One region of the Mesorhizobium sp. WSM4307 genome, then DNA from elsewhere that is predicted to be linked to it. Evidence: riboswitches for the same ligand, from Rfam matches in the RefSeq annotation. Region 1 holds a riboswitch; each other region holds the start of a gene.

What was found. Region 1 has a riboswitch for thiamine pyrophosphate ahead of thiC (phosphomethylpyrimidine synthase ThiC). Riboswitches for the same ligand answer to the same signal wherever they lie in the genome.
Region 2: it holds a riboswitch for thiamine pyrophosphate, as region 1 does, so the genes downstream of both, thiB (thiamine ABC transporter substrate binding subunit) here and thiC (phosphomethylpyrimidine synthase ThiC) in region 1, are expected to answer to the same signal.
Region 3: it holds a riboswitch for thiamine pyrophosphate, as region 1 does, so the genes downstream of both, FJV83_RS10230 (YkoF family thiamine/hydroxymethylpyrimidine-binding protein) here and thiC (phosphomethylpyrimidine synthase ThiC) in region 1, are expected to answer to the same signal.
Region 4: it holds a riboswitch for thiamine pyrophosphate, as region 1 does, so the genes downstream of both, thiC (phosphomethylpyrimidine synthase ThiC) here and thiC (phosphomethylpyrimidine synthase ThiC) in region 1, are expected to answer to the same signal.

What each region holds. Positions count from the first base shown of each region.
Region 1 covers NZ_VFTB01000026.1:880-8,579, forward strand. The annotation lists gene FJV83_RS35780 (hypothetical protein) at 1-473, opposite strand, end outside; gene FJV83_RS35785 (hypothetical protein) at 470-2,536, opposite strand; gene FJV83_RS35790 (metallophosphoesterase) at 2,539-3,876, opposite strand; gene FJV83_RS35795 (hypothetical protein) at 4,368-4,631, shown strand; TPP riboswitch at 4,949-5,065, shown strand; gene thiC (phosphomethylpyrimidine synthase ThiC) at 5,169-7,004, shown strand; gene thiO (glycine oxidase ThiO) at 7,001-7,700, shown strand, end outside.
Region 2 covers NZ_VFTB01000017.1:124,165-131,864, forward strand. The annotation lists gene FJV83_RS32495 (ABC-F family ATP-binding cassette domain-containing protein) at 1-686, opposite strand, end outside; gene FJV83_RS32500 (thiamine diphosphokinase) at 688-1,332, opposite strand; TPP riboswitch at 1,421-1,535, shown strand; gene thiB (thiamine ABC transporter substrate binding subunit) at 1,579-2,577, shown strand; gene thiP (thiamine/thiamine pyrophosphate ABC transporter permease) at 2,824-4,440, shown strand; gene thiQ (thiamine ABC transporter ATP-binding protein) at 4,433-5,209, shown strand; gene FJV83_RS32525 (M48 family metalloprotease) at 5,468-6,937, shown strand; gene FJV83_RS32530 (RNA polymerase factor sigma-32) at 6,955-7,700, opposite strand, start outside.
Region 3 covers NZ_VFTB01000004.1:29,115-36,814, reverse strand. The annotation lists gene FJV83_RS10250 (isoprenylcysteine carboxylmethyltransferase family protein) at 1-482, opposite strand, end outside; gene FJV83_RS10245 (ABC transporter substrate-binding protein) at 816-1,832, opposite strand; gene FJV83_RS10240 (ABC transporter ATP-binding protein) at 1,825-2,592, opposite strand; gene FJV83_RS10235 (ABC transporter permease) at 2,589-3,407, opposite strand; gene FJV83_RS10230 (YkoF family thiamine/hydroxymethylpyrimidine-binding protein) at 3,451-4,059, opposite strand; TPP riboswitch at 4,050-4,163, opposite strand; gene FJV83_RS10225 (hypothetical protein) at 4,158-4,475, shown strand; gene msrA (peptide-methionine (S)-S-oxide reductase MsrA) at 4,555-5,073, opposite strand; gene FJV83_RS10215 (glycosyltransferase family 39 protein) at 5,248-6,795, opposite strand; gene FJV83_RS10210 (hypothetical protein) at 6,992-7,699, shown strand.
Region 4 covers NZ_VFTB01000007.1:56,967-64,666, forward strand. The annotation lists gene FJV83_RS17850 (hydroxymethylpyrimidine/phosphomethylpyrimidine kinase) at 1-739, opposite strand, end outside; gene FJV83_RS17855 (thiamine phosphate synthase) at 730-1,335, opposite strand; gene FJV83_RS17860 (thiazole synthase) at 1,332-2,105, opposite strand; gene thiS (sulfur carrier protein ThiS) at 2,109-2,306, opposite strand; gene thiO (glycine oxidase ThiO) at 2,275-3,276, opposite strand; gene thiC (phosphomethylpyrimidine synthase ThiC) at 3,273-5,108, opposite strand; TPP riboswitch at 5,212-5,328, opposite strand; gene queE (7-carboxy-7-deazaguanine synthase QueE) at 5,571-6,308, opposite strand; gene queD (6-carboxytetrahydropterin synthase QueD) at 6,305-6,661, opposite strand; gene queC (7-cyano-7-deazaguanine synthase QueC) at 6,661-7,359, opposite strand; gene FJV83_RS17895 (MFS transporter) at 7,672-7,700, opposite strand, start outside.

The DNA of each region.
Region 1 (7,700 bases):
AGAGACTGAATCGACATTTTCTTGAATGCCACCGCAATCAGCCATTGGATGTAGATTCGCGGCATCGTCGAGCACTCGACGAAAACCTTCCGCAGGCTTCCTTCGTATGAGCCACATGAAGCGGCCATCTGAGTGAGCAGGTGATCGAGGAGATTGATGTTCTTCTGATACTCGATGGAAGGCTCGAGGGTGATCACAGTCACTTCGACGCCCCATCGGGTACCCATAGCGATGAGCTTTCGCCGGTTTTCTTCGACGGCTGGGACGTTCGCTTCCTTCAGAGCAAAGTCCAGAACCACGATCTTGCCGACCTTCAGGTCAAGATGGTTTTCGAACGCGGCGAAACGCGTTTCCCATCCAAGCGCGACGATCGCGATATCTGCCTCCATCGTTTCGCAGGTACCTGCATCTCTCGCCTTCTCGGTGACGGCCAGATGGCCGAAGACTCGATACTCGACAGTTGAAGCGGTCATTCGAGATCGCTCTCGAAAAGCGAGTGCTGGAATTCGGTCTTGAGTGCGGGCCGCGCGACGAGCTCCTTAAACACCGAGTCGGCCCAGTCTTCTGGGAGCCGATGCCTGGTAAAAAGCAGGTCGACCATCCGCGCCGCAGGGATTGTGTTGATTTCGTACGGGCCGCGATAGGAGAACCCGAAGTAAGGTGCAAATCGCCGATGCAATCTGATCATCATCTCCTTCGATGCGGGGTCGGCGCGGTCCACCTCAAAGTTGCCGGCGGCGGAGACCTCCCGGATAAACCCATCCCTTTCCGCCCGACGCAGGACCTCGTCCAGTTTTCCGCTGGGTTGCTCCAGTCGGTTCACCAGCGAGCGCATTTCCTTTAGATCAACCCTGAAAATGCCTCTCTCTGTCGTTCCTAGAGCATTTTCTTCGGCAAACTCTGTCTGGAGGCGAGCGGTCAGGTAACCCAACGCCCGCACCATGCGCACGCTCTCTTCTTCGTACGGATGTGAAAGCGCCTGAAGTCCATCAAGCTTCCGTTGAGAGGCGGCGTTCACAGCCTGTCTCTGCTGTTCGAGATGAATCTGTAAATCCGAGTTGATGAATTCCACCAGTTTTCGTGGATCACTGGAACTCGGAACACTGCGGCGGAAGATCTCTCCCATTATATCAAGGAAATCGCGTATACAGACGTCGCTCAATGATGTGATGATCTGGTGCCCTACGTACGGGTAGTCATGCAGACGCAGCATCTGGCACGCTTTCAGAAAAGCCCATCCCTGTTTCCGGGCGATCGACCTCTTCAGATTTGAAGCATCCGCCTTGCTCATGGGCCGGCGCTTAATTTCCGGGTTCATGAGCGCGAGCGCCAGCCCTTCGGCATAAGGGCGCGCTTTTCGATCAAGAAGGAATTGCTGCTGATCCGCCGTCCTCAAATTCACGGAGAGGAATTCACGTGCTGCATCAGCAAGTGCCACAAGCTCTTCTCTGCCCTCGGAATGACCCGATATGATAACCCGCTCGATGATGTCATTGACGGAAAGCCGCCCCAGCCGGTTTTTGAGCGAAAACGCGCTGAGCGCATCGTTGCGCTCGAGATCACTCCGCAGATGGTCAGGAAGCGCATAGTACAGCCGAAGCGACGACACGTTCTCGCACAGCGTGGCGAACTCCCTCGGATCGACTGAATCAAGATTCTCGACGTCCCGGTCAGCATTCGAGAGCGACTGGCCGGGTATGATCGTCCGGATCGTGTCGTAGAGGCCGCCGATGTAGGCGAGGACCCATTTCACGTTGCCGCGCGTCTTTCTCACCAAGGTGTTCAGGAACTGCTGTTGGAGCGGTGTCAGTGCTTCACAGTCGTCAATCAGTATCTTGAAGAAGGGCGCCCTGTCACCGGCGAAAGATGGGCCATTTAAAAGTGGAGTGATCGCGGTCGCGACCTTGTTAATGATCGCGCCAGGGTCTGTTGCTCTGAAGCCGGTCGCTCCGGCATCGGCGGCAAAGAAGAACGCGTTGAAGCATTCGTCGACGTACCGGGTTATCCCACCCCGCAGCTCATCGATGCTGAAGAAGTCGAGACGGGCAGGTTGGGGTATGAAGTGCAGCACTTCGCGATGCAGTGCCAGGGCGACGTCCCTATCTTCGGAGGCCCGGTATTTCAAGTGGCCGTCGCGTCTGAGCTGGCCGATGCTCTCGAGCAGGCGTTCGACTATCTTCAGCTCCAGATAGTGAGAGAAGATTACGAATTGCCGCGGGATCACGGCGGCCGTGTCGAAGCGTATCCGCTCCGGAATGAGGTTCAGAACGGCGTTGTCGATTAGGGGCGAGAATGTCTCATTGAGCTGGAAGAAGACGCCATACCAAGCGAGCTTGCCGACTTGGTCCGAGAGACTTTTGTCTTCAAGAATATGGACTGTGGAAAGCGAGCGAAGAATGCTGGTCTTGCCGCTGCCTCTCGTCCCTGCGACGAAGACCGGCTTGGCGGCGGCAGAAATCAACGCCGACTTCTGACTGAACCACAGTATCGGGCGGCTTTCGTACTCGATCCTGTTGGGGCCGAACGGATTCTCCATCGCTATTCGTCCCTTACCTTAATGCGCCAAGCCGAGTTTGCCTTGGTGAGGCCGTCTATCTCGATGAAGCGCGCCGCTTGGAGCATCAGAAGAGAGTCTTCCAGATCTAGCCCGAGCTCGGCGGAGGCAGCAATCTCAGTGATCTCGTCCCAGAAGAGTAACCCATTCCCGCGCCTGGTGGCATGGTCGCGCAGTCGGCGCAGCAGGTCAAACGTGTCGTTGTTCAGAAAGGCCTTGCCGTTGGACATGGTCGAAATAAAGCAATGTTCGCCTTCCATGACCGTCCCGTCGGCGACATTGGTGCGGTAGGGTATAAGTCGGATGCCGACGAGCTCTCCCTGATCGGTCGTGAAGAAGACGAGCTCATTGAAACCTGACTGTATCTCTGGTGCTGAGATGCAGATCAATTTGCCGTCCGGAAACCTTGGATCGTTGACGATCTCGACCGGATCAGCATGTATGTGTCCATGCAGGTAGACGATAGGCTTGTTGCCCTGCAGCAGCTGAGTTCTGACAAATCCGCTGTTGAGCATCTCCGCGTATGGCGTAATGCGCGGAGTCTTTTGTGGCAGCAGATTGTGATGGCCGATTATGATGCCGTAACGCATGTCGGGCTGCTGGAGCAATTCCTGTAGGCCTGCAAGCATCTCACGCGAGATGTATGGCGTGTCCATCTGACCGTAATACTCGTCGTCGGACGCCTCCTTGTCTGGATCGCTGGGAGGTGTCGCGGGCGAATGTCCCGAGATGTCCGGCGAGCCGAGATCTAGAGGCTCTGTAGAAGGACTGAGTGCCTCGAGACGATCACGAAGGAACGCGGGAAGGTTTTGAAGCTCCCAACTGCCTATCGCTGTGTTGACGAGGATGAAGTTTGCGCCTGCGGATCCTGTCGGAAGTCTGAAGTGCACGGGTTGGTCCACGGGAACGGTCTGCCAACCCAAGCGGGCGGCTAAACTCGCCATTTCGCTGAATTTCTCAGTCGGTCCAAGTTCGCGCGCGTCATCACGGTTCACATCGTGATTTCCCGGTACGAATATCAACGGAAGCGCCTTTGAACTGCGTCCCTGTGCGCGGCAGAGCAACGTGAAATGCTGGAATGCCGAAGCAATGAAGGTCTTGTCGCCACGGCTCGTGAAATCCCCCATGAAGGCGATCGAATCCAAGGGCTTCGAAGTCGTCAGCCGCCGAAGTTTCGTCAAGACGGCACGCAGCGAAGACGCGCGTAGCTTCTGCGTTATTTTCGGAGCGAACTTGCTATCCTTGGCATCGATGTTGCTAGAGGAAGGATGCCAGTCCGGATAGTGAATATCGCCTACTTGAAGGATTCGCACCCGCCGCATAACTCGCCCCCCTGCCGAGAGCCATAGACTAATCCGTTCGCTTTTGCCAAGCGCGAACGATCATCCGCAGTGTCCTTAACGAGGTAGCCTGCACTTTTCGAGAATTGCCACGGCGGCTATTTTTCGGCTGTGAAGCACACGAGACCCGTGACGTGAGACCCAGTTGCTCAATGCCCAGTTGCTCAATGAGCTTTCTTACGAATAAGGGAGAATTTCCGCGGCCGGACTATCTCTGAGCGAGCGTGCATGACTGCCAACGGAAGGTCTTGCACGCACCCTTGCGATCTTGAGCAATGGTCGCCATGACTTTCTTCTTGCAGGCTTTTGAGTGGCCCAGCCTGCGATCACCAGACCCCACCGATTCTAAAGAGCGTGGCAGATGGGATAGTCGAGGTTGCCCGTGCACAGTCACGCTCAGGGCTTGCGCCGCCCAGAGGACACGCTGAAAAGGCAGATTGGGGCGCAAGCACGCCATTCACGAGAGGTTCGACATGAAGACCATGCAAGAAAAAGACATTCCGGCATTCGTACAAGCAGTTGTGGACGCCGGCTGCAAAATTTGCGCGATTGGCAACTTGGGATACGTCTTTGGCGATGCTGATTTCACGCCAGCGCAACGGAGGGCCGTCGAGCCACAGCTGCGTAGGATTGCTGAAATCTACGGCGAACGCGATCATCTCATGAACGAGATAGCTGTATATCTGCGGTCGATCGGACGCCATGTCGAGGTTGAGCCGAAGACAGGTATTTCCTGATGGCCGTGATCGCGAGAAGCCGTCTTCCAACCTCTGAATCCTAAAGGAGGTGACCCCCAAGGCCGTTCGTCACCTTCGACCAGAATAACCACATCCGTGACCGCCTGAGCTACTTGGTCGATACGCGCACATGGCCAATACAGTTTCTCCATCCTTCACGAAGCGAATGAGGCTTTGGCCATTCAGCCCCGGTCTACGGGGCGTGACTTGTCCCCGATGCATGCGCGAGCTCTCCGCCCGGCTGGCCGCCGGTCGTCGCCACCGGCCGAAGGCGCCCGAATGCGCTTGACAAGATAGCGTCAGCCCGTTCAACCTAAGGCATTCACCAGGGGAGTCCCGGCAAGGGGCTGAGATACTGCTGGCTTTCGCGGCGCAGTGACCCGTTGAACCTGATCCAGTTCATACTGGCGTAGGGACGGTGCAAGCGCTTTGCGGGAGTTTACGCCCGAGGTCCTGTTGCAGCAGGTCTACAGAAGCGTCTTTTCATCCTTCCGGCACAGAACTGGGTCTCCAATGCATGAGCAAAGGAGCCTCACGATGAATGCCCTCACCCCCGCCGTATCGACGGGACCACTGCCCGCCTCGCGGAAAATCCACAAGCCCGGCGTCCTCTACCCGCAGATCAGGGTGCCGATGCGCGAGATTTCCGTCCATCCGACGGCCGGCGAACCGCCCGTCACCGTCTACGATCCGTCCGGCCCCTACACCGATCCATCAGTCGAAACCAGCATCGAAAAAGGCCTTGCCCGGCTTCGCCACGAATGGGTCACGGCGCGTGGCGATGTCGAAGCCTATGACGGCCGCCACGTCCGGCCGGAAGACAATGGATTCGCCACCGGCGAGCGCCTGACACCGGAATTTCCGATACGCAATCGGCCGCTCAAGGCCAAGCAGGGCAAGGCGGTGACCCAACTTGCCTATGCGCGCGCCGGCATCATCACGCCAGAAATGGAGTTCGTAGCCATCCGCGAGAATCTCGGCCGCGAGGTGATGCGCGGCAAGCTGCAACGCGACGGCGAAGCCTTCGGCGCGGCGATCCCAGATTTCGTCACACCCGAATTCGTGCGCGACGAGGTGGCGCGCGGGCGCGCAATCATTCCCGCCAACATCAATCATCCCGAGAGCGAGCCGATGATCATCGGTCGCAATTTTCTGGTCAAGATCAACGCCAACATCGGTAACTCGGCTGTCACATCGTCGATGGCCGAAGAGGTCGAAAAAATGGTCTGGGCTATCCGCTGGGGCGCGGACACGGTGATGGACCTGTCGACCGGCCGCAACATCCACAACATCCGCGACTGGATCGTGCGCAATGCGCCGGTGCCGATCGGTACGGTGCCGCTCTATCAGGCGCTGGAAAAGGTCAACGGCATCGCCGAGGATCTGAACTGGGAGGTCTACCGCGACACGCTGATCGAGCAGGCCGAGCAAGGCGTCGACTATTTCACCATCCACGCCGGCGTGCGGCTGCACTACATCCCGCTGACCGTCGACCGGGTCACGGGCATCGTCTCGCGCGGCGGCTCGATCATGGCCAAATGGTGCCTGCACCATCACCGGGAGAGCTTCCTCTACGAGCATTTCGAGGAGATCTGCGACATCGCCAGAGCCTATGACGTCTCCTTCTCGCTCGGCGACGGCCTTCGTCCCGGTTCAATCGCCGATGCGAACGACGCGGCGCAATTCGCCGAACTGGAAACACTTGGAGAACTCACCAAGATTGCCTGGGCAAAGGACTGCCAGGTGATGATCGAAGGCCCGGGCCATGTCCCCATGCACAAGATCAAGCAGAACATGGACAAGCAGCTCGCAGTGTGCGGTGAGGCGCCGTTCTACACGTTGGGGCCGCTGACGACCGACATCGCGCCGGGCTATGACCACATCACCTCAGGGATAGGTGCCGCCATGATAGGCTGGTTCGGCACCGCAATGCTTTGCTACGTCACGCCGAAAGAGCATCTCGGCCTTCCCGACCGCAACGACGTCAAGATTGGCGTGATCACCTACAAGATAGCCGCCCATGCAGCCGATCTGGCGAAGGGCCATCCGGCAGCGAAAACCAGGGATGATGCCCTTTCGCGCGCGCGCTTCGAGTTCCGCTGGGAGGACCAGTTCAACCTGTCGCTCGACCCCGAAACCGCACGGTCCTTCCACGACCAGACCTTGCCCAAGGAGGCGCACAAGCTGGCACATTTTTGTTCGATGTGCGGGCCGAAATTCTGCTCCATGCGCATTTCCCACGACATCCGTGCCGAGGCCCAGAAGGAAGGCATGGCGGCAATGGCGGCAAAATACCGGGAGGGCGGCGATCTCTACATGCAGGCGGACGAGACTGGCGTACCGGTCGTGCCAGAGGCTCCCAAACCATCATGAGGGTGCTCGTCAAAGGGGCCGGCGTTGCCGGCCTCACCGTCGCTTTCGAACTCGCCGCCCGCGGCGCGACGGTCACCGTCGCCGAGATGCGGCATGGCCTTGGTGGCAACGCGTCGTGGTTCGCCGGCGGCATGCTGGCGCCATGGTGCGAGCGCGAAAGCGCGGAGCAGCCGGTGCTGGATCTCGGACGCGATGCTGCCGACTGGTGGGATGCGGTGCTGTCGGGTCAGGTGACACGGGCCGGGACATTGGTCGTGGCCGCGCCGCGTGATGCCGGTGAGCTTGACCGGTTCGCCAGTCGCACGTCAGGGCATCGGCGCGTCGATGAAAACGAAATTGCGCTCCTGGAACCCGACCTCGCCGGCCGCTTCCGGCGTGGATTGCTCTTCCCCGACGAGGCTCACCTCGACCCACGCCCGGCGATGGCGGCACTTCATGACAAGCTTGCGACCATGGGTGTCAAATTCCACTTCGGCTGCGACGCCCGGCCTGTTTCGGGATTCGCCCGTCAGATAGACTGCATGGGAATGGCAGCGGCCGATGACAGGCTGCGCGGTGTTCGCGGCGAAATGCTGATCCTTCGCACGCCTGATGTCTCGCTGTCGCGGCCGGTCCGTTTGCTTCATCCACGCTTTCCGCTTTATGCCGTGCCGCGCACCGATCACCGTTTCATGATCGGAGCGACGATGATTGAAA
Region 2 (7,700 bases), on a different contig from region 1:
TCGCGCACGATCTGGCGGCCAAGCTTGTGCTGCTCGCGCTCTTCCTCTTCCAGCACCTGGTCGCGCCATTCCTCGAAATGGCCAAAGCCCTTGTCCAGCCTGCGGGTCTGGCCACGGTCCAGCCAGACGGTGGCGCGCGACACGCGCTCAAGGAAACGGCGGTCGTGCGAGATGACGATGAGCGCCGAGGAGGTGCGCACGAGCTCTTCTTCCAGCCATTCGATGACCGACAGGTCAAGATGGTTGGTCGGCTCGTCAAGCAACAGAATATTAGGCTCCGGCGCCATGACACGGGCCAGGGCTGCGCGTCTGGCCTCGCCGCCTGAGAGATCGCCCGGCCGTTCCTCGCCGGTGAGACCAAGATGCTCCATCAGATAGGAGGCGCGATAAGGATCGTCGGCTGGCCCAAGCCCCGCCTCGACATAGGCGCGCACGGTGGCGAAACCTTCCATGTCGGGCATCTGCGGCAGATAGCGGACGGTTGCCGAGGGCTGGCGGAACACCTCGCCATCCTGCGGCTCGATCAGGCCGGCGGCGATCTTGAGCAGCGTCGACTTGCCGGACCCGTTGCGGCCGACCAGCGCGATCTTGTCACCAGCCGAAGCGGTCAAGGCAGCGCCGTCGAGCAGCGGTGTGCCGCCAAAGGTCAGTTTTATCCCGTCGAGATTGAGAAGGGGCGGGGCCATGTCAGCTTTCAGGTAGTGGATACGGATGCGCGAGCAGCAGCGCGCGGCCGTGGCCGAGCGCGATTTCGAGGCGGCCCTTGACCTCGTTGGAAATGGTCAGCGACGAACCGAAGGCCACCTCGACCTGGTCGAGCGGCCATTTGGCGCCAGTGACGGTCAGGCCGACAAGCTCGGAAAAGCCGAGGATCGAAAACAGCGTGCCGTCGGCATAGTCGAAGCCAGCCGTTCCCAACGCCAAGGGTACGCCTTCCTGGGCGCCGCTGGTCAACAGCACCTCCATTCCGGCCTCGGCCAGGCGCAGGGCGAGCGCCAGATGCAGGAAAGCGTGGTCGGCGCGCTTGCCGCCGAACGCGCCCGCCAGCACCAGGCTGGTCGCGCCACGCTCGATGGCTGCGGCAATAGCCAGTTCACCGTCGGTCTTGTCCTTCTCTCGCGGGAAGGTCTGGCGGGGCACCGCGGCGAGATCGTCAGGCAGGTCGGCCGGCACGGAATCGAAATCGCCGACCCACAGTTCCGGGATCAGGCCCAGCAGCCGCGCATGGCCGATGCCGGCGTCGGCGGCAATGACGCGCGAGCCTCCGACCTGGCGGTCGAGCCGGGGCGTGCGGATGAGATCGCCGCCAAGCAGAATGGTGAATGTGCTCATATCTGGTGGCCTGTACCAGCCCGGCAGCGGAAACGGAAGGCCGGCAAACTGCCACTTGCGCGGTTCCCCGACCCGGCCTATGTGTCAAAACGCTCTAACGGGGTGCCGGACGCGATCTTCGCGGACCGGCTGAGAGGCAGTCTCGCCAACCCGCTGAACCTGATCCGGTTTGTACCGGCGGAGGGATTAGACGTTTCGGATAGTCCGACGCCTCAATTCCTTTCAATTCGAACGAAGGAGGCGCCGATGCGCACGCTTTTATACGCTCTTGTCTCGACCATGGCCGTGGCGCTGTCCGGGCCGGCCTTGGCCAAGGACAAGCTCACCGTCTACACCTATGAGAGCTTCACCGCCGACTGGGGCCCAGGCCCGGTGGTGAAGAAGGAATTCGAGGCCGAATGCGGCTGCGACGTCGAGTTCGTCTCGGTCGCCGATGGTGTGGCCCTGCTGAACCGCGTCAAGCTCGAAGGCGCGTCGACCAAGGCCGATATCGTGCTCGGCCTCGACACCAATCTCACCGCCGATGCCAAGGCTAGCGGGTTGTTTGCCCCGCATGGCGCGGTCTCCGATGTCAACGTGCCGGGTGGCTGGAGCGACGATACTTTTGTTCCCTTCGACTACGGCTACTTCGCCGTCGTCTATGACACCGAAAAACTGAAAACGCCGCCGAAGAGCCTGAAGGAACTGGTCGAAGGCAGTGCCGACGACAAGATCGTCATCCAGGATCCGCGCACCTCGACGCCGGGTCTCGGCCTGCTGTTGTGGGTGAAGTCGGTCTATGGCGACAAGGCGCCGGAAGCCTGGGCCAAGCTCAAGACGAAGGTGCTGACCGTGACGCCGGGCTGGAGCGAGGCCTATGGCCTGTTCACCAAGGGCGAGGCGCCGATGGTGCTGTCCTACACGACCTCGCCGGCCTATCACATGGTCGCCGAGAACACGGAGCGCTACCAGGCCGCTTCCTTCGAGGAAGGCGAATATCTGCAGATCGAGGTCGCCGGCATCACCACGACCGGAGCCAAGAACCCGCTGGCTGCAAAATTCATCGCCTTTATGACCGGGCCGAAATTCCAGGATGCCATTCCCGAGACCAACTGGATGTTCCCGGCAGGCAAGACCGACAAGCCGCTCAACCCGGCCTTCGACAAACTGGTCAAGCCGGCCAAGACCCTGCTGTTCAGCCCCGAGGAGGTCGCCGCCAACCGCAAGGCCTGGGTGGATGAATGGCTGGCGGTGATGAGCAAATAGTTTGGCCATATGATCGAAAGATGAGTGCTCTACGGCGCCCCCCTCTGTCCTGCCGGACATCTCCCCCACAAGGGGGGAGATCGAATGCTATCGGTGATTTCGCCAATCGCCGACGCTATAGGTATGAGCGAGGCGCTGAAACAGCCAATCTCCCCCCTTGTGGGGGAGATGTCCGGCAGGACAGAGGGGGGCGCCAAGGAACGCAACCTTCTATAAGTGTCGCTATGCGGAGACTGGCGGTCGATCGTGCAACGCGCTGATCCCCGCGTCAGCGCTGGCATCATTGCGCTCGGCGCGATCACGCTGCTGATCGGCGGCGCATTCGCGGGTCTGCTTGTCGAAGGCGCCCATGATTTCTCGGGAGCCTGGGCGGCCTTCGATCCTTATCTGCTTCGCGTCGTGCGCTTCACACTCTGGCAGGCCACCCTCTCGACCCTGTTTTCGGTCATCCCGGCGCTGTTCGTGGCGCGCGCCCTGTCGCGGCATCCGCGTTTCTTCGGCCGCGCCTTCATCCTGCAGCTCTTCGCCGTGCCGCTGGCACTGCCGGCGATCGTCGCGGCGCTCGGCATACTGGCGCTGTACGGCCGTGCCGGCTATTTCGCCGGCCTGTTCAGCGCCGTCGGCGGCCAGGGTTGGCCAGGGATCTATGGCTTGTCCGGCATTCTCGTGGCCCACGTCTTCTTCAATCTGCCGTTAGCGACCCGCCTGTTCCTCGAGGCGCTGCAGACGATTCCCGCCGACCAGTGGCGGCTGGCAAGCCAGCTCGGCATGGCGGCGCGGCCGGCCTTCCGGCTGATCGAATGGCCGACGCTGCGCGCCGCTCTGCCGGGTGTCGCCGGGCTGGTCTTCATGCTCTGCATCACCTCCTTCACCATCGTGTTGACGCTCGGCGGCGGCCCGGCCGCGACGACGCTGGAGGTCGGCATCTACCAGGCACTGCGCTTCGATTTCGACCCGGCGCGGGCGGTCGCCCTGACCTTGCTGCAGATCGCGCTGACCTTTGTCATGGTGCTGGCATTGACGCGGCTTGGCGCCAATGTCGTCGGCGACACCAACCTGCCGGTGGCGGCGCGCCGTTATCTCTCCGTCAATACGACGGAGGCGTCACTCAACGCCGTGCTCATCGTGCTGGCGCTGCTGTTCGTTGTCGGACCGATGGCCGCGACCGTCTCGGCAGGCTTGGGCGCCGATCTCGGCCGGCTCGCCGGCGAGGCCACAGTCCGGCAGGCGACGCTGACCAGTGCGGTGCTGGCTTTCCTGTCGGCGCTGCTTTCGGTGATGCTGTCGCTGGCGCTGACCATGGCGCGGCGGGCACTCGCGTTGAACCGCCGCGCCGGTCCACGAACACTGCTGGAACATGCCACGGATACCGGTGCCGGTTTTGTGCTGGTCGTGCCGCCGATCGTCATCGGAGCCGGCTGGTTCCTCCTGCTGCGCCATGCCGGCGATGTCTTTGCCATCGCCCCGGTCATGGTCGTCACCGTCAACGCTGTCATGGCGATGCCTTTCGCGCTGCGGGCCGTCCGTCCCGCCTATGACGCGGCGAGCGAGCGCCACGAACGGCTCTGCGCGCAGCTCGGCATTTCCGGCTGGGCGAGGCTGCGGCTGGTCGACTGGCCGTCATTGCGGCGGCCGCTCGCCACCGCCTTCGCCTTCGCCATGGCGCTGTCGCTCGGCGATCTCGGCGTCATCGCACTGTTCGGCAGTGATTCCGTGCAGACCTTGCCTTACCTTCTCCTGGCGCGCATGGGCAGCTACCGCACCGAGGACGCCGCCGGCCTGGCGCTGTTGCTTGGCCTCGTTTGCCTCGCCCTGGTGCTGGCGGCGGACTGGCTGGGAAGAGACAAGGTCTGCAATGTCTGACGGGGCGATGAGAGGGAAGGGTGTTCCGGTGCGGCTGGACAAGGTCTCGTTCAGCTATGGCGAGGTGCCGCTCACCTTCGATGTCGCCTTCGCGGCGGCGGAAATCACCGCCATCATGGGGCCGAGCGGTTCGGGCAAGTCGACCCTGCTCAACCTCGTCGCCGGCTTCGAGACGCCGCGGTCAGGCCGTGTGGTGATCGGCGGTGTCGATGTCGGCGCCGATCCTCCGGCTGCGCGGCCGGTGTCGATGGTGTTTCAGGAAAACAACCTTTTTGCGCATCTCTCCGTCGAGCAGAATGTCGGGCTCGGCCGCTCGCCATCGCTGCGGCTGACCGAAGCCGATCGAACCGCCATTGCCGAGGCATTGGAACGCACAGGCCTTGGCGGCAAGGACAAGCGGCTGCCGCGCGAACTCTCCGGCGGCGAGCGCCAGCGCGTCGCCCTGGCGCGCGTGCTGGTGCGCGATCGCCCGGTGCTGCTGCTCGACGAGCCCTTCGCTTCGCTCGGGCCCGCCTTGCGTGACGATATGCTCGACCTGGTTGCCGGTGTGCATGCGGAGCGCTGCATGACGGTGCTGTTCGTCACGCACCAGCCACAGGACGCCCGCCGCATCGGCCAGAATGTGGTGTTTCTGGACGATGGCGCCGTTGCCGCCACCGGCAGCGCGGACGATTTCTTTGCCGGGGCTGGTCCGGAGGCGTTCCGGCGCTATATCGGTGCAGGTGCCGGCAATACCGTATCACGAGATATTGCCCGGAAGCGGACATAATTTACGGTCAAACCGGTATCAGGCGAAGGGGCGCTTGCTTGCCATGGCAGAAGTAGTGTGGCTAGGTCCGCCCTACTGGTCCGGCACAGGCCGTGATTTGCCTACTGCATCCGCCGCGCGCCCCAGGGGACGCGCATCGGGTGCCGTAGAAATTTGTATTTGCGCATGACAGGTTCCGAAGATCGCTCCCGATTTTCTTGGTCATGCGCCGGGACCTGAAAGGAAGCCGCTCTGGCGATCGGCGTCGACAAGCTACGAATGAACCCGCTAGCGCGCTTTCTGGCGCTGGCCGGCTTTGCCGTGGCGCTCGCAAGCTGCCAGATGTTCACGCCTCCGGAAGTCCAGGAATCCGGCTTCCAGCCGTCCGACAAGCCGATCACGGTCGACAATGTCAGTGCCAACAACAAGCTCGCCGAACTGGCCAAGGCGCAGCATCCGCGCATCCTGGCGACCTATGGCGGCGAATATTCCGATCCCAAGCTCGAGCGCATGGTCGCCAAGGTCGTCGGCAATCTGACCGTTGTGTCGGCGAACCCGACCCAGACCTACCGCATCACCATCCTCAATTCGCCCAACGTCAACGCCTTCGCGCTGCCGGGCGGCTATCTCTACATCACGCGCGGTCTGCTGGCGCTGGCCAATGATTCGTCCGAACTCGCCGCCGTCATCGCGCATGAGATGGGCCACGTCACTGCCAATCACGGCCTGCAGCGTCAGCAGCTGGAGGCCGAGGAAGGCCTGGCGACCAAAGTGGTTTCCGATGTGCTCGGCGACAGCCCGACCGCCAAGGCGGCTTTGATCCGCGGCAAGCTCCGGCTGGCGCAGTTCTCGCGCAACCAGGAGCTCGAGGCCGACGCCATCGGCATCAAGTCGATCGGCGAAGCTGGCTACGACCCCTATGCCGCCGGCCGCTTCCTGCAGTCGATGTCGGCCTATACCGATTTCCGCTCGATCAGCGGCGCCACCGACGCCAGCCTCGACTTCCTGGCGACGCACCCCAACACGCCGCAGCGCATCGACCTGGCGCAGCGCCATGCCCGCCAGTTCGGCGCGCCCGGCGTCGGCACCCGCGACCGCGATTCCTTCCTCGCCGGCATAGACGGCCTGCTCTATGGCGACACGCCGGAAGAAGGCTATGTGCGTGGCGAGACCTTCCTGCATCCGGGTCTCGGCGTGTCGTTCACGGTGCCGGACGGTTTCATCATCGACAATTCGGCGGCGGCGGTGACGGCGACCGGGCCGGGCGACATTGCGATCCGCTTCGACGGGGTTTCGATCGACAAGAACCGCGCCCTGACCGACTACATCAGAAGCGGCTGGGTGGCCGGTCTCGATGACAGCAGCGTCAAGCAGGAAACCATCAACGGCAACGAGGCCGCGACCGCGCATGCCAGTGCTGAAGGCTGGCAGTTCGACATCGCGGTGATCCGTGCCGGCGGCCAGGTCTACCGGTTGCTGACCGCGGCGCCCTCGGCCAGCACCTCGCTGGAGGCGGTGGCGCGTTCGGTCAGCGGGTCGTTCCGCATCCTGAGTGCCGCTGAAAAAGCGGCTCTGAAGCCGCTGCACATCCGCGTGCTCACCGTGCAGCCGGGGCAGACCATGGGATCGCTCGCCGCGCAGATGGTCGGCGTCGACCGCAAGCTCGATCTGTTCCGCGTGCTCAACGCGCTGTCGCCGGGGGCCGCGGTTTCGGCCGGCGACAAGGTCAAGATCGTCACCGACAAATAGGATCCCGCTACGCGGAATCAGGCGGCTGTCGCCAGAAATTCCGGGTTCTGCTTCACCAGCGCCACTTTGAGCTTTTCCATGGCGCGGGCCTCGATCTGGCGGACGCGTTCCTTGGAAATACCGAGCGTCTCGCCGAGCGCCTCGAGCGTGGCGCCCTCGTCGTTCAGCCGGCGTTCCTCGATGATCCTGAGTTCACGGGCGTTCAGCGCGTGAAGCGCCTCCCGCAGCCAAAGCGAACGGCGCGCGACATCGATCTTGTCGCCGACGATCTCGTCGGGCAGCGGATCGTCGGAAACCAGGAAGTCCATCCGCTCGGTCGCGCCCGCATCATCGGCAAGCGGCATGTTGAGTGAGGAGTCGGGCGCCGACAGCCGTGAATCCATCATCGCCACGTCAGCCTCGGAGACGCCAAGCGCAACCGACACTTCGCGGTAGAGCGTCGTGTTGGAAAGCGGCTCGGCGCCGTTCGCCAGCCGGGCGCGCAGGCGGCGCAGGTTGAAGAACAGGGCTTTCTGCGCGGAACTGGTGCCGCCGCGCACGATCGACCAGTTGCGCAGGATGTAGTCCTGCATCGAGGCCCGGATCCACCACGTCGCATAGGTGGAAAACCGCACCTCGCGCTCGGGCTCGAAGCGGGCGGCGGCCTCGAGCAGGCCGACATGGCCTTCCTGGATCAGGTCGCCGAGCGGCAGGCCGTAATGGCGGAATTTCGAGGCCATGGAAATGACCAGCCGCATATGCGCCACGGTGATGCTGTGCAGGG
Region 3 (7,700 bases), on a different contig from region 1:
TCCGGTTCGGCGGCCAAAAGGGCCTCCTCGCGCAGGATGCGATACAGCTGCATGTAGGTGATGACCGCATAGACAGCGAGGTTGTGGAAGGAAAAGGCCGACAGCAGATAGAGCACATGGCCGGCGAGGTAGCCGGCATAGATCGGGTGCCGCACAATCCGGTAGGCGCCGCCCGTCATCACACCGCGATTGCCAGGCAGGATGGCAAAGGAACGGCCAAGCGATATCTTGCCCCAGATGACGAACAACAGCGCAACAAACTGCAGCGGCGCGGCGAAATAGACCGGAACAAGCGCTATGCCAGGCTGGAGGCTGATCAACGCGACACCGAAACTGGCGGTCACGGAGACGACGACCGTAAGCGGATTCCAGTCACGCGTCACCGGACGCCGCGACAGAAGCAGCCAGGTGAAAGTGAGGATCTCGGAAATCGCCACCAGCGCGGCGTTGATCCGGGTCGGGTCCTCCACGAGCTGGGACATGCCGCGATAGACGAACAGCCCCGCGCAGGCCAGGGCACAGAGGCGAAAAAAGCCTTCGCGCAGATCGACCAGTATGTCACGCTTTCGCGCCGCGGAGAAAAATCCGCCCTCATTATTATGCGAAAACGCTTCACTTTTTGACGTGAGCAACGCAAACACCCCGATGATCCCTCGAAGCGACCATTGCACGCAACCATTGCCGGGGGGTTAACCGGGACGATCGGATCGGCATCAAACGGGACAACTCCTGCGAAAGCATGCGGGTGCGGGACGCCCCCCGCATGCGAACCTAACGGAACAGGCCGTCCGCTACCGGGTGATGCTTGTCCAGCCTCATCCCAAATTCAGATTTACGAAATACTTCGTGAAATCAGGGCGCTGCGTCAGGATCTTACCATCAGCGTCGCGCAAGATTCCCGCTTTGAAGAGATAGTCGCCGATGGCGTCCATCTTGGCCGGATCCATCGTGCCGATGGCGCCGTTCTTCGCGCGCAGATAATGCCCGTCGATCAGCGCCTTCAGCGACGCCTCGATCAACGCCGGATTGGTCAAGGCATCCTTGTTGGCGGCGATCAGCAGCGCTGCGGCTTCGGCTGGATGATCGACGGTGAACTGATAACCGCGCCCCGTTGCCTGAATAAAAGCCGACGCCAGTGCCGGGTTTGCTTCGAGATAGGCTTCGCTCGAGGAGATCAGCGTCGTATGCTCGTCGGGCACGCCGTAGTCGGCATAGACGAAGCTGCGCTGCTTGATGCCTTTGAGTTCGGCCTCGACGCCCTCCCAGGTCGAGACCTCGAGCGTGAAGTCGACAGAGCCATTGGCCAGCGCTTCATAGGCGGAAGTGCCGAGCGTCACCGTTTCGAAATTGCCCTTGCCGCCGTCGTGGCGGATGATGGTCGAGATCAGTGCGTTTTCCCAGGCGCTGCCGAAACCGCCATAGGTCAGGCCGTCAAGGTCCTTCGGACTTTTGATCTCGCTGCGCGCCGCATTGAAGACCACGCGGCCGGTCTCCGACTGCACCACGGCGTAGACGGCCTTCAAGTCGGCCCCGGCGGTCTTCTGGGTGAACAGGCTGATGGTGCCGTTGATGCCGAAATCGGCAACGCGGTTGGCGACGAGCGTGCCGGCGCCGGTATTACTGTAGGGCAAAATGTCGACCTCGAGGCCGGCCTCGCGGTAAAATCCCTTGTCGCGGGCGACGAACAGCCCGATGTGGTTGGTGTTGACAGTCCAGTCCAGCGCGACGGTGATTTTTTGCGTCGCGGCGAAGACACGGCTCGCTCCGGCGATCAGCGGAAGACCGCTGGCAAGGGTGAGCAGCAAAGCCTGCCGGCGTGTCAGATCAGTCATGGTCATGTCCTTTGGATGGTTGGGGGTTGAGCAAGATGTCGAGGATCTCGGCCTCGAGTGCGCCGGCCTGTTGCGCGGTGGCGCCGGTCGGATCGCGCGGACGCGGCAAGGGCACCGTGATCTCGCGCAACACACGGGCCGGGCGCGCCGACAGCACATAGATGCGGTCGGACAGGAACACCGCCTCGCGCACATCGTGGGTGATCAGCAGCGCCGTCCAGCGATGATGCCGCCACATCTGCTCGAGCCAGCGCTGCATGGCCGCGCGGGTCAGTGCGTCGAGCGCGCCAAACGGCTCGTCGAGCAAAAGCATGTCGCGCTCCTGCACCACGGTGCGCAAAAGCGCCGCGCGCTGGCGCATGCCGCCGGAAAGCTGTGCCGGAAAATGCCGCTCGAAGCCGGCGAGCCCGAACTCGGCAAGCAGCGGCGCGACCCGCGCACGCGCCGCCTGGCGTCCGACGCCTTGCACTTCCAGCCCGAGTGTCGTGTTGTCGAGGATGCGCCGCCACGGCATCAGGGCGTCGCGCTGCGGCATGAATGCGAAATGCCGGCCATGGTCGTCGAGCGGCGTGTCGTCGAACAACATCTCGCCTTCGCCATGCTCGGCACCCGTCAGAAGCTGGAACAGCGTCGACTTGCCGGCACCCGAAGGCCCAAGGATCGAGACGAATTCGCCGGCACCGACGCTGAGCGAAATGTCGGCGAGCACGTCGAGGCCGCCAAACGCCTTGCGCACATGCCGCAATTCGAGCCGGCTCATCGCCCCGGCCCCTTCCCTGCCGGCTGGCGGTCGATCCGTTCCCAGGGCATGGCGAGGCGCTGCAAGAGCGCCGTCAGCCCAAACAGGATCAGCGTGAGTGCGGCACTGACGCCGACCGCGGCCAGCACCAGATCGGGGCGGAAATTGTTCTTGGCGTTGAGCATGTAGATGCCTAGTCCCTTGGCCGCACCGGCATATTCGGCGAAGATGGCGCCGACCACGGCATAGGTGATGGATATCCGCAGGCCGGCGAAGAAATACGGCAGTGCCGAAGGCAGCCGCGCCAGCACGAAGACACGCCAGCACCCTGCCCCCATGGCGCGCAGCATCTGACCGATCTCCACCTCGGTCGCCTCGTAGCCCTGCACCAGAGCCACCAGCATCGGGAAGAAGGTGACCAGCGCCACCAGCATGATCTTTGGCGTCAAACCGAAGCCGAACCACAGCACCACCAGCGGCGCGATGGCCACCAGCGGCAAGGTCTGGCTGACGATGAAGACAGGAAACAGCGCCCGCCGCAGCGGCTGGAAGAAGTCGACCAGCATAGACAGCGCGAAAGCGGCGCCGAGCGAGCAGGCAAAGCCGATCAGCGTGGCGCGGATGGTGGGAATGGCGTTGTCGATCAGCGCCTCGCGATTGAGCATTGCCTGTTCGAAGACGCGCGACGGCGCCGGCAGGATCGTCGGTTTGATGCCGGAATAATTTGCGTAGAGTTCCCAGGCCACGAGCAGCAACCCGACCGACATCACGGCCGGTGCTGCCTTGGCGAAGAGACCCGCGAGCTGCCGCGGGCGGCTTGACGACGATGAGACCACGAGAGGATAACCTTGACGGCCGCGCGACGAAGGCGCGTTCTGTTCAGACAGCGGTGGGGCTGTTGGCGGAAACCGTGACGTCAAGGGTTACGTGGCCGGCGCCCGGCCCGAAGCGGCAGAAGGCTTCATTCAGCGCCGAAAAGATCGCGCCGGTATCGCCGCGCAGTTTGGTGCAGAAGTTCTTGGAGCGATCGTAGACGCCGGACCGTTTCAGGAAATCGATGCAGCCATAGATCTCATCCATGTGGTCGCCGGTGCCCATCACATAGAGCGAGAATTGCGCCGCCGCCGGCTGGCCGGTGGCAGCAGCATTGCGCACGGCGGTGATGGCGGCTTCCTTGCGCGGCCCGAGCGGCCCGACAGGCCCGCCAAACGCGTCGGAGCGGCAGATCGGATCGTCCGGCTCGCCGGGACAGCCGCGCGAAATGGCGGCCGACAGCACGCAATGCTTGCCGCTCCGCGCCGCCGCCACGAACAGGTCGCGCAGCGCCGGGAACAACACTTCGGGTGGCCCGACCAGCAAGGTCGAGATGTCGTCGGTCTCGATACGGAGCCTGTCCCGGTAGGGGTCGAGCGCGCCGAGCGCGCCCAAGATGACACCGACGAAATCGTCGGCCATGGGATAAAGGGAAATCTGTGCGCCTGAAAACATCGCCCGCCTCGCTCCGCTGGTATTACCCAGATCAGCTTCTAGGGTCTGTGGGCTTGCCGCCCCCGTCTCAGCCCCGACCGTACGGAGCACCCCTGTGGATGAGCGCGTTAAAGCACCATTCGAACGGAAGGGAAAGCCGTTTTTTCAGCGCACCGGGCCAAAAGCGTTGCACCAGCAACACCGCAAACGGCATGGATGGGTCCGGCGGCAGCGGCCGGTCAGTGACTGTAGACCCGAGCACGCCGGCTTCGCCCGATACGGTCGATCCGGCAATTACCAACAGCACGACCATCGCGCCGGGCGACATGAACTCCGATGCGGATCGCAATTGCCCGACCAATCCGCAAGGCGCGCAGTCCGATGCCAACGGCAACGCGACGGCCCCCACCGTGAACGACAACAACTGCGGCAAGTAAGTGATTGCCCAAACTGAAAAAGCCGCCGGACATCCAGCGGCTTTTCGATATCATTCCCAACGATGCGTTTGCCCAATCGTTAGGATGCGGCCTTCTCGCGAACCGGCAGCTTCCAGCCCGGCCTGACGAAGTGGCAGGTGTAGCCGTTTGGATATTTCTCCAGATAGTCCTGATGTTCGGGCTCGGCATCCCAGAAGGCACCGGCCGGCGCGACTTCCGTGACGACCTTGCCTGGCCACAGGCCGGAGGCATCGACATCGGCAATGGTATCTTCGGCGACGCGCTTCTGCTCGTCGCTCGTATAGTAGATCGCCGAACGGTAGCTCAACCCGACATCATTGCCCTGGCGGTTGCGCGTCGTCGGGTCGTGGATCTGGAAAAAGCGCTCCAGCAGCGTGCGATAGCTGATCACGGCCGGATCGAAATTGATCTCGATGGCTTCGGCATGGGTGCCGTGGTTGCGATAGGTGGCGTTGGGCACATCGCCGCCACTATAGCCGACGCGCGTGGAGATGACGCCGGGATAGCGCCGTATCAGATCCTGCATGCCCCAGAAACAGCCACCGGCAAGCACTGCGCGTTCGGTCGAAGTCGCCATGTCACGTCTCCTCAAAAAGCAATTCCAGCTCATGCGAGCGTTTCCCGCCCGGAATTGCGCAGATAAAATTGGATTTCCCAATAGATGGGCATTGTCGTCCGCTTCGTCCAGTCGCGTGGAAACAACGCGGCCATGAACGAACGATATCACGACGCGATCGGGGATCGAACCGTTTCAGTTGGGCGGATACTGGGTCGGGCTGTCGACGGCAAGCTGCGGATAGAGCGTGCCCGGCGGAATGGCAGCAAAGCTGATTGCCAAAGGCGGCGCCGTGCGCGACCAATTGAAAAGAACGGTCTTGACCGGGAGGTTGCCCAGCCATGTCCGCAACTGCGGCGGCACGCCATGTCCTCGCCAAACCATCAGCATGCCGTGGTCGCGCAAGCGCTGCCTGGTGATCCAGGGCGCCAACCGGGTGTCAAGATCGGTGAAGATCGACGGCTTGTCATAGGCATTGAGGCCAGCCAGCAAGGCCACCTGGGTATCGCCGCCGACAATGTCGAGCCGGCCGGGCGCCGCCGCGTGCCAGACCGCCTCGGCCTCGTCCGCGATCGGCTCCGCCGGCCAGCAGACGGCGTCCAAGCGCCCCCGCACATTGCAGCCCGTCCAGCGCAGCGCAGCATAGGCGCCCGACACGGTGACGATGCAGAGGAACGCGCAGATCGCCAGCCTTCGCATCTCGATGGCGCCGAGCCGGTGGCCGAGGAAGGCCAGCACCGTGACACCGACAAGATTGTACATCGGCGCGCCCCAGGACTCGCCGGTGCCAATGAACAACGAGGCCACCATGATCAGGGTCCCCGGGCCGAGCCCCATCCACACGAGATAGACCAGAATGCTGCGCTCGACGGGCACTTCGGGGGCGGGCGAGCGCCGCAGCAGGCCTGATATCGCCAGCACCAGAAGAAGGCCGGAGAGTCCGGCCATCTGGACACCTATGTAATAAAGGCGCGCCCGGTGTTCGGCCACCCATTGGTCGCGGGCGGCGAAATAGGTCAGCGGCAGGAAATCGATGCGGTAGAGCGCGATGGCCAGCGGTGTGGCAACGGCGAGAAAAACGGCAAGGCCAAGCCATGGCCAGGGCGTCGCCAGCCGGCTGCGCGCGCGTGCGTCGCGCAACAGCCAGAGCGCGCCGAAGGCAAGCAGCAGGCCGGTAGAGAACTTGGCATAGAGCCCGACGCCCGACACCAGTCCAAGCGCCAGCCACCAGCCCGGCCCGCCGCCACGGCCGGCGCGCCAGAGCAGCCAGCAGATGGCCGCCCAGAACGGCATCTGCGCGTAGTCATGATTGAATTGCGGGGTCGGCCAGCCGAAGAAATAGAGCGACGGCATCAAAAGCACGGCGGCCAGCGCACGGCTTTGCCCGAGCATGTCGCGGGCCAGCAGGTAGACCAGGACGAAGGTCGACGAGATCGTCAGCTGGGCAACCAGATATTGCGGCCAGCGGAACGATCCGGTCAGAAGATGGCTGGTTTCGAGCAGCCAGCCTGGAAGCTGTGGGTGCTTGTAGGTCAACAGCACCCATTCGCGGCCCCACATGAAACCTTCCACCACGTCGCCGGGCGGGGCGGGATCGATCAGTGCCGGCACCGCCGTCCAGCACAGGATCTGCACCAGGCACAAAAGCGCCAGCAAATACCAGGGATGGCGGAGCAGGCCGGGCCATACCGATGACGAGTCGAGGCCGGCGGAAGTCAGCCCCGCCGGCGCCCAACCATCCATGGAGTCGTTTATTCCCACCATGCGGCGCTTAAATCACATCGTCCGGTTTGCCGAACAGTCCCCATAATCAAAGCTTACAAAAAAGTATACTTGCAAGCCATTGCAAAACCAAGATTGGGCAGGAATTTCGGCGCTCCGCTGCCCTCCCCGGCAGAACAGCCGCCCATTTGGTCCTGTCTGAACATCCCTGATATCGATGCGTCACCACCATGCCGTCATCCACCATCGCGCGCTCGACTTCTGGCTGGCACGTGCGGCTGTCCTCGTCATCATCTGTTTGCAGCTCCTGGTGATCAACGATCTTTCGTTCGGCCCGCGCTGGCTGGCGCCGGCGCTGGAGGCCGCCTTGCTCGTGCCCCTGTCCGTCGCCACCGCCTGGACACAGGTCGCCAGCCAGAAAGCGCTCGAGGAGGAGCACTGGTATCTGGTCGGCCGGTTTCGCGTCATCATCCGCAGGACGGCGCTGGTGATGACCGGCGTCGTCAGCGTCATGAATTGTGGTTCGCTGGTGTTCCTGGTGCGCGCCCTGCTGGCGGGCCATGCCGGCTCCAGCGGCCAGACGCTGCTGATCGACGCGCTCAACATCTGGGTCACCAACGTCATCGTCTTTGCCTTGTGGTTCTGGAGCACGGACCGCGGCGGGCCGCCGACATGCGGCCTCGTCAATCGCGCCCATTCCGACTTCCTGTTCCCGCAAATGACCTTGAACGACCGCGAGATCCGCGACTGGCTGCCGGGCTTCGTCGATTATTTCTTCCTCGCCTTCACCAATGCGACGGCATTTTCGCCGACCGACACCTTGCCGCTGTCGCAGCGCGCCAAGCTTTTGATGATGGCCGAGTCGATGATATCGCTGCTGACGATCGCACTGGTCGCCGCCCGCGCAGTCAACATCCTCGCCTAGG
Region 4 (7,700 bases), on a different contig from region 1:
GCTTCTCGAACACAAACAGCTTGCTGTCGCGCACGCTGTTTTCAAGTGATCTCCCTTTCGCCAGATGTGCCGCAGTCGCACTGGCCAGCATACATCCCGTCCCGCGCATTGATGCGGCAAGGCGGGGCATATCGAAGCCGATTGGTTCTTGTTCGTGACGCAACAGGATATCTGTAGATCTGGGTCCCGTCGCATGGCCGCCCTTGATCAGCAGGGCCTGCGCGCTGGCGGCCAAGAGTTCCTGGCCTTGCCTGACCGCGCCATCTTCGTCGACCGCTTGCTCCGCGCCGGCAAGGAGCGCCAACTCGATGAGATTGGGTGTGACCAGGCGGCAAAGCGGCATCAGCTCACGCTTCATGACGGCGACGGCATCGGCTTCAAGAAGCGCCCGGCCTGAGGTCGAGGCGAGCACGGGGTCGAGGATTGCGGGCGCCCGCGGATTTTCGCGCAGCACGCCGGCAACGGCAACAACGATCTCGGCCGTTGCGAGCATGCCGATCTTGATGGCTGCCACCGTGTTGGCCTGCAGCGCGGCGCGCATCTGATCGGCCACCAGACTGGGCTGCGAATGATGGATTTCCATGACGGCTTTGTGTGTCTGCACCGTTAGCGCGGTGACAGCCAGGCAGGTTCGCACGCCAATCGAAGAGATCGTCTCAATATCGCGCGCGATTCCGGCACCCCCGCTGGAGTCCGAGCCACCGACGACAAGCACATAAGGGTCTCGCCTCAGCGCCATCGGCCTGTCTTTTCGATCCATTCCCGCGTGCGCGCTTCGGGGTCGTCGTTGAGCGTGATGTCGGTGACCACCGCCGCGCTGTCCGCACCGGCCGCAAAGACACCGTCGAGCCGGTCAGGGTTGAGCCCACCAATGGCGACCAATGGAATCGGTGCGACGCGGCGCTTCCACGCGCTGATCCGTTCGAGCCCTTGCGGGGCCCATTTCATCGTCTTCAGGATGGTTGGGTAGATGGGGCCGAGCGCGATGTACTCGGGCTCGGCGGCCATGGCCGTTTCCAGTTCGATATCATCATGGGTGCTCAGTCCGAGCCTCACGCCGGCTGCCCGTATCCGCGAGAGGTCGGCGGTCTGCAAATCCTCCTGGCCGAGATGCACGAAATCGCAGCCTTCCTCGATTGCCAGGCCCCAATGGTCGTTGACGATGAGCTGGCACCGGTATCGAGCGCACAAGGCCTTCGCTGTGCGGATCTCAGCGCGCAATCCGGCTTCGTCCATGGTCTTGATGCGAAGCTGAACCAGCTTGACGCCGAGCGGCGCCAACCTTTCGATCCAGGCGGCGCTGTCGACGATCAGGTAGAAGGGATCGAGCTTCATGAAAAAACTGCTCTGCCGATGGTCGGCGTCGATGGCACCGCGACGTCGCGCGGTTCGAGCATTCCGGAAAGGAAGGCTTCACGGCCGGCTTCGACCGCCTTGCCGAACGCACGCGCCATGCCGACGGGGTCGGCCGCCTTGGCGACCGCCGTGTTCAGGAGCACTGCGTCGAAGCCCAATTCCATCACGGTCGCCGCGTGCGACGGCCGTCCGAGCCCTGCATCCACAATCAGCGGGATGCCTGGGAAATGTCCGCGCATCGAGCGCAGCGCCATGATGTTGATCGGCCCGAGGGCGGAACCGATCGGTGCGCACCACGGCATCAAGACCTTGCAGCCCGCCGCAAGCAGCCGCTCGGCGACAACAAGGTCGTCGGTGGTATAGGGGAATACCGCAAAACCGTCCTCGCACAGGATGCGCGCCGCTTCGACCAGGCCGAACACGTCCGGCTGCAGCGTGTCGTGGTTGCCGATCACTTCGAGCTTGATCCAGCTCGTGCCGAACACTTCGCGCGCCATCTTCGCGGTGGTGACCGCTTCCTTGACGGAGTGGCAGCCGCCGGTGTTGGGCAGGATTCTCGTGCCGAGTGCGCGAATCAGCGACCAGAATTTTTCGCCAGCCCTGCCGCCCGCCATCTCACGCCGCAAGGAGACGGTCACCACCGACGTGCCCGACGCCTTGACTGCCTCGGCAAGGATGGTCGGCGAAGGATATTGAGCGGTGCCGAGAAGCAGACGCGACGGAAGCTCGGTTCCATAAAGCTCGAACATGGTCTAGCCTCCCTGCATGGGTGAGAGGATTTCGATCCGGTCGCCGTCGCTCAACTGGAATTCCGCCCGGTTGGCTTTGTGCACGAGGTCGCTGTTGACGGCAGTGGCGAGCCAATCGCCCTCATAGTCGAGCGCAGCAAGCAGCTCCGCCAGCGTGGTGGCGGCAACCTCATGCGCTTTGCCGTTGACCATCAGTTTCATGAGCAAGCTCCACGGGTTTGTGGTGACTGAAGACAATTTCGGCCGCCAGCCGCGCCATGGCGGGCGCAAGAAGAAAGCCATGGCGATAAAGCCCGTTGATTGCGACGGTTCTTCCGCACGCCTCTACACGCGGCAGATTGTCGGGAAAGGCTGGACGGACGCCGACACCGGTTTCAACGATCTCGGCCTCGCCAAAGGCCGGATGGAGGGCATAGGCGGCGCTCAGAAGCTCCATCATGGAGCGCGCCGTGACCGGCCCGGCGGACTGGCTTTCAATCATCGTCGCGCCAACCATGAAACGGTGGTCGGTGCGCGGCACCACGTAGAGCGGAAAGCGCGGATGCAGCAGCCGGACCGGGCGCGACAGCGCGATCTCAGGCGTGCGCAGGACCAGCATCTCGCCGCGAACGCCGCGCAGCCTGTCATCGGCTGCTGCCATCCCCGTGCAGTCGATCTGACGATCGAAACCGGAAACATGCTGGGCGTCGGTGCCGAAGTGGAATTCGACACCCATGGCGGCGAGCTTGTCATGAAGGGCTGCGATCGCGTGGCGTGGGTCGAGATGAGCCTCATCGGGGAAGAACAGCCCGCGCCGGAATCGACCGGCGAAGTCGGCCTCCAGCTGCGCGATTTCCTCTTCATTGATCCAACGATGACCCGAGGTGCGGCTGGCGAACCGGTCGAGCTCGCCCGCATCGCGCGGCGCGGCCACGACCAGTGTTCCTGCCCGTGTCACCTGGTCAGGCGTCGCCGCATCCCACCAGTCCGCGGCGTTGCGCCCGAGGTCGAGCACGGACTGCTCGGCGCTTTCGCGCTCGCACCATGGCGCCAGCATGCCGCCGGCGAACCACGACGCACTGCCGCCAAGGGTAGGCCCTGTCTCGAAAACAGTGACCGTCGCGCCGCGGGCGGCGAGTTCGAAGGCGGCGGTGAGGCCGGCGACGCCGGCCCCTTTGACCAGCACCCTCATGACGGTTCCGGCGCCTGCGGCATGAGCGGGATGCCGGTCTCGTCAGCAGGCATATAGAGATCGCCGCCTTCGCGATATTTCGCCGCCATTGCCGCCATGCCCTCTTTCTGTGCCTCGGCGCGGATGTCGTGAGAGATACGCATGGAGCAGAATTTCGGCCCGCACATCGAGCAGAAATGTGCCACCTTGTGTGCCACCTTGGGCAAGGTCTGGTCGTGGAAGGATCGAGCCGTTTCGGGATCGAGCGACAGGTTGAACTGGTCCTCCCAGCGGAACTCGAAGCGCGCGCGGGAAAGGGCATCATCCCTGACTTTTGCTGCCGGATGGCCCTTCGCCAGGTCGGCGGCATGGGCGGCGATCTTGTAGGTGATCACGCCAATCTTGACATCGTTGCGATCAGGAAGGCCAAGATGTTCCTTGGGCGTGACATAGCAGAGCATTGCGGTGCCGAACCAGCCGATCATGGCAGCGCCGATGCCTGAGGTGATGTGGTCATAGCCCGGCGCAATGTCGGTCGTCAGCGGTCCAAGCGTATAGAAGGGCGCCTCGCCGCACACTGCGAGCTGCTTGTCCATGTTCTGCTTGATCTTGTGCATGGGGACATGGCCCGGGCCTTCGATCATCACCTGGCAGTCCTTTGCCCAGGCAATCTTGGTGAGTTCTCCAAGTGTTTCCAGTTCGGCGAATTGCGCCGCGTCGTTCGCATCGGCGATTGAACCGGGACGAAGGCCGTCGCCGAGCGAGAAGGAGACGTCATAGGCTCTGGCGATGTCGCAGATCTCCTCGAAATGCTCGTAGAGGAAGCTCTCCCGGTGATGGTGCAGGCACCATTTGGCCATGATCGAGCCGCCGCGCGAGACGATGCCCGTGACCCGGTCGACGGTCAGCGGTATGTAGTGCAGCCGCACGCCGGCGTGGATGGTGAAATAGTCGACGCCTTGCTCGGCCTGCTCGATCAGCGTGTCGCGGTAGACCTCCCAGTTCAGGTCCTCGGCGATGCCGTTGACCTTTTCCAGCGCCTGATAGAGCGGCACCGTACCGATCGGCACCGGCGCATTGCGCACGATCCAGTCGCGGATGTTGTGGATGTTGCGGCCGGTCGACAGGTCCATCACCGTGTCCGCGCCCCAGCGGATCGCCCAGACCATTTTTTCGACCTCTTCGGCCATCGATGATGTGACAGCCGAGTTGCCGATGTTGGCGTTGATCTTGACCAGAAAATTGCGACCGATGATCATCGGCTCGCTCTCGGGATGATTGATGTTGGCGGGAATGATTGCGCGTCCGCGCGCCACCTCGTCGCGCACGAATTCGGGTGTGACGAAATCTGGGATCGCCGCGCCGAAGGCTTCGCCGTCGCGTTGCAGCTTGCCGCGCATCACCTCGCGGCCGAGATTCTCGCGGATGGCTACGAACTCCATTTCTGGCGTGATGATGCCGGCGCGCGCATAGGCAAGTTGGGTCACCGCCTTGCCCTGCTTGGCCTTGAGCGGCCGATTGCGTATCGGAAATTCCGGTGTCAGGCGCTCGCCGGTGGCGAATCCATTGTCTTCCGGCCGGACGTGGCGGCCGTCATAGGCTTCGACATCGCCACGCGCCGTGACCCATTCGTGGCGAAGCCGGGCAAGGCCTTTTTCGATGCTGGTTTCGACTGATGGATCGGTGTAGGGGCCGGACGGATCGTAGACGGTGACGGGCGGTTCGCCGGCCGTCGGATGGACGGAAATCTCGCGCATCGGCACCCTGATCTGCGGGTAGAGGACGCCGGGCTTGTGGATTTTCCGCGAGGCGGGCAGTGGTCCCGTCGACACGGCGGGGGTGAGGGCATTCATCGTGAGGCTCCTTTGCTCATGCATTGGAGACCCAGTTCTGTGCCGGAAGGATGAAAAGACGCTTTGCTCGACCTGCCGAAACAGGACCTCGGGCGTAAACTCCCGCAAAGCGCTTGCACCGTCCCTACGCCAGTATGAACTGGATCAGGTTCAACGGGTCACTGCGCCGCGAAAGCCAGCAGTATCTCAGCCCCTTGCCGGGACTCCCCTGGTGAATGCCCTAGGTTGAACGGGCCTGCGCTATCTTGTCAAGCGCATTCGGCCCGAGGCGGCGATCGGCGACCAATCAACCCTGGGGAAGCGCGCGCACGTGTCGAGAGCAAGTCACGCCTAGAGGAGCGCGAAGCACCCACGACAGGCATGCGGATTCGAAACCTTTTCCAGCACGGCATTTTCGGGCTTTCTTGGACCGACGTTGCTGCCGACAACTGGATGTCCGTCTTACGTCATCGGCCGCGTGGGCTAGACGCCCCGTTTGTTTCCCCAAAGCAGAACATGAAGTTGCGGCAGTACACGAGCCTCGAACCACCTGTCACGGGTCACCTTTTCGACCAGCCATTCCATGCGTTTCATCACACCGGCCATGTCGATCAACGCGTCTTCGTTACCGGGACGCGGCGGCGTGTGATTGCCAGGCTGCAGATAGACGGGTAGTTGCGGATAGCGCGCCGCGGCGTCTTTGGCATAGGCATAGTCGTCATCGTCGAAGACGACGAGCTTGAGCGCCATCCGCGGCTTATCCAGCGCCGCCTCGACGCAGGTGTCGAACGCGGCCCAATCTGTCGTCATTTCGCTTGAGGGTGGCTTGGGGCTGAGCACCAGCACGTCGAGATCCGCGAACCATTCCTTAGGCACCGAGCCTTGGGTTTCCAATGCAAAGCGGTAGCCCTCACTATGCCCGTGGTCGATCAGCGCGCCAAGCGGTTGAATGGCCGGATTGCCGCCCGACAGCGACACCATCACGGGCTGACCGCCGGAAAGCGCAATGACCTTTTGCCAGACTGCACCGGTTGACATCATCTCCCAATCATGGCGGAAGCGACTGTCTACCGCATGCAGGCTGTCGCACCAGGAACAGCGATAATCGCACCCGCCTGTTCTTACGAACACCGTGGGCAAGCCGATCAGCATGCCTTCGCCCTGAATGGTCGGCCCAAAAATCTCGCTCACGCGGATTCCGGGCTGCATTGCGTAAGTCATGGCCGGTATTCCGCCCAGGTTTTCGGCGTCTCGCTCACCCGCACGGCGGAGGTTTGTGGGAGCCGCACTTTGCACCAGTCGTAGAAGTGCCTGGCCAGACATTCCGCCGTGACACGGTCATGCCCCAGGACGTCGTTAAGATGCCGATGGTCGAACGTCCCATCGATGTAGTGCTTGAGCGCCGCCACGTCTTGGTAGTCGCGCACAAAGCCATGTTCGTCCAGTTCGCCACCTGAAAGCTCCACTACGACGATGTAATTGTGGCCGTGTAGGCGCGCGCACTGATGATCGGGTGGCAAGGAGGTGAGCTGATGTGAGGCCGAGAAATGGAACTCTTTGGTAATGCGGAACATCACGCGCTCCTTGTCTGGATAGCGTGGTGCCAGAAGTCCGCGTCCTCATAATCTGTCGGGTCGGCAATGCCGGCCAGGTCGAATGCCTCACGCCGTTCGATGCATGTCCCGCAGCGACCGCAATGACGTGCGCCGCCCTTGTAGCAGGACCACGTCGCTTCGAACGGTGTGGCGTACTTTGTCCCCTCGCTGACGATGTCGGCCTTCGACATATTCACATAGGGAGCGTAAAGGCGGATATCGGCGTAGCCTGCGAGCGCATGGTTTTGCATCGTCTGAAAGGCATCGATAAAAGCGGGCCGGCAATCGGGATAGATGAAATGATCTCCGCCGTGGACGGCAGTGGCCACCGCATCGGCCTTCTGCGCGGCGGCAACCCCGAAGGCAATAGCCAGCATGATGGCGTTCCTGTTCGGCACCACCGTGATCCTCATGGAGTCTTCGGCATAGTGCCCGTCGGGCACGTCCACACTATCAGTCAGCGCCGAGCCGCTCAGGTTCCGGCCGACATCGCGGATATCGACGATCTGGTGCCGAACACCCAGCCGTTTGGCGCAGATAGAGGCAAAGCCAAGTTCCTTTTTGTGCCTCTGGCCGTAATCGAACGAAAGCAGGCCAATGAGTTTCTGTTCGGTCGCCACCTTGTGAGCGAGCGAAACAGAGTCCAATCCGCCGGAGCAGATGACGAGGGCATTCATGGTTTGATTCCTTGTTTTGACCGGGTAAGGCTGCGACCGGAGATTTCTCTGCGTGCCCAGTACTCCACGGAGCCGCTTTTGTGAATGGGGTGGACGCAATTGAGGCGCACGCACCCTGGTGCCAGGGGCCCAACACGACTTGCACGCAATTTGACGCGCAGGCGGCGAAAAGAGCTCGCACCTGAACGCGACTGGCCCCGACCTCCTCGGCAATATGGTCCCGCCGCAAACGCGCGCCCGACTCCACAGACCGGAAGCGATCCATGCGGCGAGTGTGATCGACGGACGGAAAAGGTCCTCGGCAGTCTCGCTTCAATGACGGGGAAGGTGAAGGATTGACT